DNA from 2 places in the Thioalkalivibrio sp. ALJ12 genome. Region 1 is predicted to be linked to the other one. Evidence: predicted binding sites of a transcription regulator. Region 1 holds the regulator's gene; the other holds the start of a gene.
What was found. The regulator LexA, encoded in region 1, represses DNA repair genes until DNA is damaged. The targets are predictions, from matches to a motif close to TACTGTNNATATNNACAGTA.
Positions count from the first base shown of each region.

Region 1 (4,424 bases):
GCTGTGGCTGTTCGAGCGTCGGCGCAACGCCGACGAGTTCGGTGGCAACGCCGCCCAGGGGCTCGGCTCCGCGTTCTGGTGGGCCGCAGTCACCATGACCACGGTCGGCTATGGCGACAAGGCCCCGCGCACCCTGCCAGGACGCATGATCGCGCTGGTCTGGATGTTCGCCGCGCTGATCCTCGTGTCTACATTTACTGCCGCGATCGCGACCACGCTGACGGTCAGCTCGCTGGATACCGGCATCCAGAATGTCTCCGACCTGGAGGGTCAGCGTATCGCCACCATCGGCGGCTCCAGTGCTGCCGCCTGGCTGAACGATCAGGGCTTTGCCTACCGCGACCACCAGGACCTGACATCCGCCCTCACGGCGGTGGCCGAGGGGCGCGCCGATGCGATGGTCTACGACGCCCCGCTGCTGCGCTACCAGACGCGCGAACACTTCGCCGGCGAACTGGAGGTCCTGCCGGTGGAGTTCCTGCGCCAGGACTACGCCCTCGCCCTGCCCCAGGGCTCGCCCCTGCGCGCCCCGATGAACGTTGCCATACTGGAGATTCTGGAATCCGACGACTGGCAGCGCGTGCTGCGCCGCTATCTCGGCAACTGACCAGCCGGGCGGGGAGTAAAGACATCATGGCTGAAACATTTCTGGTGGCCATCGTCGATCAGGATCGCGAGGACCTGGCGCTGGCGATCGCGGCCGAGGAAGGCGGCGCGGACGGCACGGTGATGCACGGCGCGGGGCTCGGCTTTCCGGACCACATGACCTTTCTCGGCGTGACCTACCAGGGCCGGGAGTCGATCTGCATCTGGGAGCTGGACGAGGAACGCGCCGAGCGCATCGCCCGCCGCCTGAACCTGGAACTGGACCTGCTGCAGCCGTACAACGGCCTGGCCTTCACACTGGATGCCCAGGCCCTGGCGGGCATGCAGTTCGCGGGTACCCCCGCCCAACCCTAAGGAAACACTGATCAATGTACACGCTCGCGTTGGTACCCCAGGTTTTCCGAGACAAGGCGCGGTGCGCAGCCGGTAGTGGTTCTACCGGCAAGGGCCGCAACGCAGGATCGGGGAACCTGGGGTACCAACCCCAAGGGGCTCGGCCGCTTTTGCGCGCGCACCGCGTTGCGGCTCCCTTGTGCAGAATGACTGCACGGCAGTCACCGCGCCTTGTTCGCACGCAAAAGCGACTCGAGCGCGAGCGTGTACATTGATCAGTGTTTCCTAATCTTCTGCGCGAGGAACGCCATGCAATTCGTACTGCTCGCCGCCGTGGTCCCGCGCAACCGGGCCGACCGTGCCATCGAGACCGTGCGCCGCGAGGGCGCCGCCGGCCTGACGCTGCTGGAGGGCCAGGGCATTGCCCAGCTGCGCCGCACACCGATCATGGATCTGAAGGACTCCGCGGCCCGCAACGTGCTGCTAATGGTCCTGGAGGCCAGCCTCGCCGAACGGCTGCTGAAACGCCTGGACGAAGAACTCGCTTTGAGCGAGGTCGGCAACGGCTTCGCGTTCACCCTGCCGATCAAGGACATCGCCGGCATCAAGCCGGAGCAGATCGAGCACCTGCGCAAGACACTGGAGCAGGGCTCGCCTTAGGGAAACACCGATCACGAAGGCGCTTGCCGCTACTTGCCTCGGACTTCGCCACGGAATACTGTATTTATGAACAGTTATCCGTGGAGCACCCGCCGTGTCCCTGACCGCGCGCCAGCAGGCCATCCTCGACTACATCAGCGAGACCGTCGCCACCCAGGGCACGGCCCCAACGCGCAGCGAGATCGCCCGTGCATTTGGTTTCCGCTCGCCCTATGCGGCCGAATGCCACCTGAAGGCCCTGGAGAAAAAGGGCGCGATCGAACTGGTGGGCGGGGCCGCGCGCGGTATCCGCCTGGCCGGTACGCATGCGGCCCGACCGGCCGAACTACCTCTGGTCGGGCGCGTGGCCGCCGGCTCGCCGATCCTCGCCACCGAGCATATCGAACGCCACTACCGGATCGACGACAGCCTGTTCCGGGCCCGCCCGGACTACCTGCTGCGCGTGCATGGAGAAAGCATGCGCGACGCCGGCATCCTCGATGGCGACCTGCTGGCCGTCCGCCAGACCCCGGAGGCCCGCCCCGGCCAGATCGTCGTGGCCCGCATCGAGGACGAGGTGACGGTCAAGCGCTTCGAGCAGGACGGTGCCCGCGTGCGCCTGCTGCCGGAGAACCCCGACTTCGCCCCGATCGAGATCGACCTGGAGCGCCAGGAGCTGGCGATCGAGGGTATCGGGGTCGGCGTACTGCGCGATCTTGAAGCGCAGGGCTAAGCCCGTGCCCGGCATTGATGCCCTGCTCGATCATCCGGCGCTGTGGCGCGGGCGCAGCGCCGCCCCTGCCGCGAATGCCCCGGTCTGGCCGAGTGGTCACCCGGCGCTGGACCGGGCCCTCGGGGGCGGCTGGCCGCGCGGCCAGCTGATCGAACTCCTGGGCTCCCCCTTTGGCTGTGGCGAGACCCGTCTGCTGGTCCCCATGCTCGAGGCCTGCGGTCGCGAGGGGTACTGGATCGCACTGCTGGCGCCGCCCGCCACGCCCTGGCTGCCGGGCTGGCAGCCGCTTGGCATCCCGCCGGAACGGTTGCTGCTGATCCGCACCGAACACAACCGCGACACCCTCTGGGCCGGCGAACAATGCCTGCGCGACCCGGCCTTCGGGGTCCTGCTGGCCTGGCTGGGCGGCCCGGTGGAAACCGCGTTGTTGCGTCGGCTGCGCCTGGCCGCGGCCGAAAGCCAGGCCTGCGCCATCCTGTACCGCCCGCCGCGCGCCGCGGAGCAGCCCTCCCCGGCCCATCAGCGCCTGCGCTGGCAGCCCGCCACCGACGGCCTCGAACTGAACTGCCTGAAGGGCATCGGCGACTGGGCCCGTTCCGGCCAGGCCCTGCACATCCCGGTGCCCTGAGATGGGCCATCCGGAGCGACCACAAGCCGTCCCGCACCCGCGTGCCTCGCGCCCGGCCCGCGCATGGCACCAGGCAGCACTGATTCCGCCCTCGATTGCACCCTCGGAGCATCCAGCGGAGTCCGGCCCTGCCCCACGGGTCGAACCGCGCTCGGCAAACGAACAGTGGATGGCGGTCGAGCTGCCGCATCTGGCGCTGGAGACCCTGGCGCGCGCCGAGGCGGACCGTTCACGGCTGACCGAGCGCCCCCTGCTGGTGGTCGAGGCCGGCGCTGCGCCGCGCGTGCATGCCACCAACCGCGCAGCGCGGCGCGCCGGGGCCCGACCGGGCATGGCGCTGGCCGATGCCCTCGCCATCCTCGACACCCCGGAGCTCGTCGAGCACGACCCGCAGGCCCAGACCGCGCAGGTCAGCATGCTGGCCGGCGTACTGCTGCAGTTCTCCGATCACGTGCACCCGGAGCCGGAGACCCGGCGCATCCTGCTGGAGGTCGGCCGCAGCCGGCGCCTGTTCGGCGGGCTCGCCGCCCTGCGGGAACGGGTACGGGAGACCCTGAAGGGGCTGGGCTTCCACCCGCGCATCGGCGTGGCGCGCAGCCCGGCCGCCGCGCGCCTGCTCGCCACTCTGCGCAACCCCGCGATCCCCGAGGACGCCGAGGCCCTGCGCCGCACCCTGTCACCCGTCCCGCTGGAGGCCCTGCCACTGTCCGCCGCGACTCGGGAGGGCCTGCGGGCCATCGGCCTGCGCCGGCTCGGCGACCTGCTGCGGTTGGCGCGCCCCGAACTCGCGCGCCGTCACGGCCCGGAGTTGCTGGCACTGCTGGATCGGCTGCTGGGGCGGCGCACGGAGACCCTGCCGCGCTTTGACCCACCCCCGGAGCTGGACCTGTCGCTGCGCCTGGAACACGAGATTCACGCGACCGGGGCCCTGGCCTTCCCGCTCAAGCGCCTGCTGCGCCAGGCCGAGGCCCAGCTGCGCGGCCTGAACCGCAGCCTGCAGGGGATGACGCTGGAGCTGAAACACCGCGAGGCGCATTCACGTATTACCTCTACCCGAATAACGCTGGAGCGCGGCGATCCCGGTATCCGTGCGGAGGACTGGCTGCCCCTGTGGCAGACCCGGCTGGAACGCGAGGTCCTGCCCGCCCCGGTCATCGGCCTGCGCCTGCGGGCCACGCGGCTGCTCGACCCGCCCGCGCAGGGCGCCAGCCTGCTGGCCGAGACTCCGGGCCACCCGCCGCCGGATGCACAGTTACCGGCCGTGCTGGCCCGCCTGAGTGCCCGCCTGGGCGAGCAGGCAATCGTCCGGCTGACCGCCAGCGGCATCCCGCGCCCCGAGGCCGCCCAGGGCGCGCAACACGATCTCGACGCGGCGGCCTCGCCTCCGCCGCCGACACCCGCGCAAATGATTTGCGGCACGGCGCTGTGGCTACAGGACCCGCAACCGATCCCGCCCCCACTGCAGGCGCACAGGCTGGGTCGACT
Region 1 is NZ_KB899540.1:177,992-182,415, forward strand. It holds gene F467_RS0111050 (transporter substrate-binding domain-containing protein) at 1-607, shown strand, start outside; gene F467_RS0111055 (hypothetical protein) at 634-960, shown strand; gene F467_RS0111060 (hypothetical protein) at 1,249-1,599, shown strand; gene lexA (transcriptional repressor LexA) at 1,694-2,311, shown strand; gene imuA (translesion DNA synthesis-associated protein ImuA) at 2,316-2,939, shown strand; gene F467_RS0111075 (DNA polymerase Y family protein) at 3,109-4,424, shown strand, end outside.

Region 2 (4,424 bases), on a different contig from region 1:
GGGGAAGCCGTACTCGCCAAAGCCAAGGATCTGCTTGTACAGCTGCTCGGCGAACTTCTCCGGATAGCCGCGTTGCCGCATCCCGTCCATCAGGCGCTCGCGGTAGCGCGCGAGCTGGCCGGTACGGCGCCAGGCCCCGATCGCGCGGCGCAGCCCGTCCGCCTCGCCGGCGGAGAAGCCGGCCGCGACCATCGCCAGCTCGATCACCTGCTCCTGGAAGATCGGCACCCCCAGGGTGCGCCCCAGCACCCGCCGGATCTCGGGATTCGGATAACGCACCCGCTCCGGGTGGGCACGGCGCTTCAGATATGGGTGCACCATCTCGCCCTGGATCGGGCCGGGGCGCACGATGGCGATCTCGATCACCAGGTCGTAGAAGTTCGCGGGCTTCAGTCGCGGCAGCATGCTCATCTGCGCGCGCGACTCGATCTGGAACACGCCCAGGGTGTCGGCCTTCTGCAGCATGTGGTAGACCGCCGGATCCTCGGCGGGGATGTCGGCCAGACCCCAGTCGCGGCCCCGGTGGCGCGCCATCAGCTCCAGCGCGCGGCGCACGCAGGAGAGCATCCCCAGCGCCAGCACGTCGATCTTCAACAGCCCCACCGCGTCGAGGTCGTCCTTGTCCCACTGGATCACCGAGCGCTCCGGCATCGCCGCGTTCTCGATCGGCACCAGCTCGTCCAGCCGGCCCTCGGCGATCACGAAGCCGCCGGTGTGCTGCGACAGGTGGCGGGGGAAGCCCAGCAGCTCGGCGGTCAGCGCCTGCCACTGTCGGGCCAGGGCACCATCCGGATCCAGCCCGACCTCGCGCAGGCGCTCGGCAGGGATGCCGTCGTCCCACCAGGCGAGGTTGGCGGTCAGCGCATCCAGCCGCGCGCGCGAGATGCCCAGGGCGCGGCCGACGTCGCGCAGGGCGCTGCGCCGGCGGTAGCGGATCACCGTGCAGGCCAGCGCCGCGCGCTCGCGGCCGTAGCGCCGGTAGATGTACTGGATCACCTCCTCGCGGCGCTCGTGCTCGAAGTCGACATCGATATCCGGCGGCTCGCCACGCTCGGCGGAGATGAAGCGCTCGAACAGCATGCTGGAGCGCGAGGGGTCCACCGCCGTGATGCCGAGGGCATAACAGACCGCGGAGTTCGCCGCCGAGCCCCGCCCCTGGCACAGGATCCCGCGACCGCGGGCAAAGCGCACGATGTCGTAGACCGTCAGGAAGTAGGGCTCGTAGCCGAGCTGCGCGATGATTCCGAGCTCGCGCTCGATCTGCTCCGTTACCTTCGGCGGGATGCCGTCGGGCCAACGTCCTCGCGCGCCCTTCAGGGTCTCCTTGCGCAGGTAGGCGGCCGGGCTCGTGTCCCGGGGCAGGGGATCGGTCGGGTAGCGGTAGGTGACCGCGTCCAGCGAGAAGTCGCAGTCCCGCGCGATCCGCACACTGGCCGCGAGCCAGGCGGCGGGATACAGCGCGGCCAGGTCGTCGCGCGGGCGCAGGCAGCGCTCGCCGTTGGGGAAGCGCGACGGGGCCGCCTCGGCAACTGTGGTGCGCAGGCGCAGCGCGGTCAGCACGTCCTGCAGGGCACGCCGGCCGCGAGAATGCATGTGCACATCGCCGCAAGCGACGATCGGGAGTCCCACCGTGTCGGCGAGCTGCTGTGTGCGGGTTGCCAGCGCGGCATCCTCCGGCGTGCGCAGCTGGCTGACCGCCAGATGGGCCTGCCCCGGCGCGGCCCACCCGGCCAGCCAGCGGGCCGCTTCGGCGAGCGTCGGCTCCGCGATCTCGGGCTCGATACGCAGCAGGACGTGCCAGCCGGCACGCGCCTCGGCGGGCAGGGCGTCGAGGTCCGCCTGTGTCAGGTGGTAGTGCCCCTTGTCCGCCGCCCCGCGTGCATGGGTGATCAGCCGGCACAGCGCGGCATAGCCCGCCGCATTGCGCACCAGCAGGGTCAGGGCGGGGCCGTGTGCCAGCTGGAAGGTCGCCCCCAGGATCAGGTGCAACCCGCAGTCCTTCGCCGCCGCGTGCGCGCGGACCACGCCGGCCAGCGAGGCGATATCGGTCAGCGCCAGCGCGCGATAGCCCAGCGCTCGGGCCCGCTCCACCAGCTCCTCCGGGTGCGAGGCCCCGCGCAGGAACGAGAAGTTGCTGACGGCCGTCAGCTCGGCGTACTCCGGTGGTTCGGGGGTAGTGGCATCCATATACTGTTTATATAAACAGTATTACGGGCTGGCAAGAAACCCTGGCTTCGAGCCGGTGCGCCGGCTCCGGTATGGTAGGCCCGCTACCGGCCCATCCCAGTGACGAATCCCCTATGCGCAGCGCCCTCTACAACCTGCTGATCCTGCGTCTTACCTCGCAGTGGTATGCCGAGGTCATGCGGCGGCTGCCGGACGGGACGGCTCTGCTGGACGTGGGCATTGGCACCGCCGGTGCGCTGCTCGCCAATGCCGCCACGGCACGCGAGAAGGGGCTCGTCATCACGGGGATCGATATCGATGCCGACTACATCCAGCACGCCCGGCGAGCCCTGCGCGACTCGCCCCTGGCCGATAGAGCCGAGGCCCGACTCGAATCCATCTACGACCACACAGGTGGCCCGTACGACGCGATCTACTTCTCCGCCAGCTTCATGCTCCTGCCGGACCCCGAGGGCGCTCTGCGCCACTGCCGCAGCCTGCTGAAGCCGGAGGGGAAGGTCTTCTTCACCCAGACCTTCCAGACCCGCCCCTCCCGCTGGATGGAGCGCTTCAAGCCCCTGCTCAAGCGCATCACCACCATCGATTTCGGTCGCGTGACCTACGAAGAAGCGTTTCGGGAACAGGTGGCGGGGGCCGGGTTTGTGATCGACGAGTTCACCACACTCGGACGCCACGGGACGCGCGCCTCCGTCCTTGCCATCGCCCGACCCGCCAGCTCCGCCTGAAAGCACGCCGGTTCGCCGCCGAGGCTGGGACCTACCACTGTAGGAGGCGAGCCCTCTCGCCGATCGGGCATGTCCAGCGCCCCATCGCCCAGAGGGCTGGGCTCCTACGAGAGAAAGCGGCTGTGGCGGCGGGTGAACAATATGGGTGTCCTCTTTCTCGCTTCTCGGGAAGAAGGCGGGTGTCCTTTATGTTGCTTCACCTTCAAAAAAGTACATCTGTGCCCGTCCTCGTCGCTGCTTGACCCATTGGCTGTTATTTCGCAGGCTCGATGTCCATGTCTCGCGCGGTCGGACCGCAAGGAACTGCGTGGGCTTTCAGTCGTGGGGGTGCTGGCCCGGGTTCGAGCGGAGTGTAGAGCAGGCGCCGTTCGCGAATGCTTTTGTGCAAGGGTCTCACGGGCGCTCGCTGCTCGGGATATCGCCCGGCCGAGCGACCAACCGCGTGACGCCCGCCAGGACAGTGCATGACAGAGATGATCTCGCGTAAAGAGGAGGTAACAATGAAGCACTCTTTTGGCTTCGCACTAGTCGCAACGATCTCGTTGATCTCCGGCTCGGCGGCTGCGGAAGATGTCGTGGTGGTCGATCAATCGATTCTGAAGCAAGACGTTCTGGCGGCTCAGGACGCTTGGTGCGAGGCGCTTGTCGATATCAGTACCACCTATGCTGAAAGCGGGCATGAAGCCGCCAAGGCGCTCGCCGCAGACATCATCGACGAAGCATATGCCTACCAGATGGGCACGGTTCTCTTCAAACCCACGCTGGCACAGAAACCGGACACGTTCCGCATGACCCGGGAAGGTGCATTGTCGTACTTCGTGGGGGGCGATTCCTCTTTTCCTGACGACTCCGGGTTTGCTCTCGAGGCCTGGAAGGAGTGCGAACCACAGAATGCCGGAATCTTCATCGATGGCAAGAGCGCGATCACGATGGGGAAGGTGCATTTCGCGGACCAGGATGGAGAGGTTACAACCGTCGACAAGACCTGGGGTTTTGTGCGCGATGACGCCGGTGCATTGCGCATCAATCTGCATCACTCGTCGCTGGAGTATCAGCCGGATTAAGGGACTACTGGCCCGATGGAAAAGTGGGTGTCCTCTTTCATGATCGTGTAACCCGGATGAGGGATCGGCGGAATCGGCATACAGCGAACCCGTCCTTCAGGCTTCGGGCTTCCGTGCCAGCAACATGTAGTTGACGCTCATGGAGCGCGACAGCCACATCCGGCGGGAAAGCGGATTCACCTTGACTCCCGTCTGCGCCACGGGCTCCAGGCCGTCCCGCGCGAGCAGCGCCCTCGTTTCCCGCGGTGTGACAAAGCGCTTCCACTGATGGGTGCCCCGGGGCAGGATGCGGAACAGGTACTCGGCACCGACAATCGCCACCACGAACGAGACCGGATTGCGATTGATCGTGGCCACGAAGGTGTGGCCGCCGGCGCGCAGCATGCGGTTGACGCTCGCCATGAACGCGGGCAGGTCCGCCACATGCTCCACCACCTCCATGTTCAGG
Region 2 is NZ_KB899539.1:268,306-272,729, forward strand. It holds gene F467_RS0108645 (error-prone DNA polymerase) at 1-2,187, opposite strand, end outside; gene F467_RS0108650 (bifunctional 2-polyprenyl-6-hydroxyphenol methylase/3-demethylubiquinol 3-O-methyltransferase UbiG) at 2,301-2,912, shown strand; gene F467_RS0108655 (hypothetical protein) at 3,377-3,976, shown strand; gene ubiG (bifunctional 2-polyprenyl-6-hydroxyphenol methylase/3-demethylubiquinol 3-O-methyltransferase UbiG) at 4,073-4,424, opposite strand, start outside.
Region 2: a site for LexA is predicted at 2,189-2,208, ahead of F467_RS0108645 (error-prone DNA polymerase). Genes of this name have one in related genera too.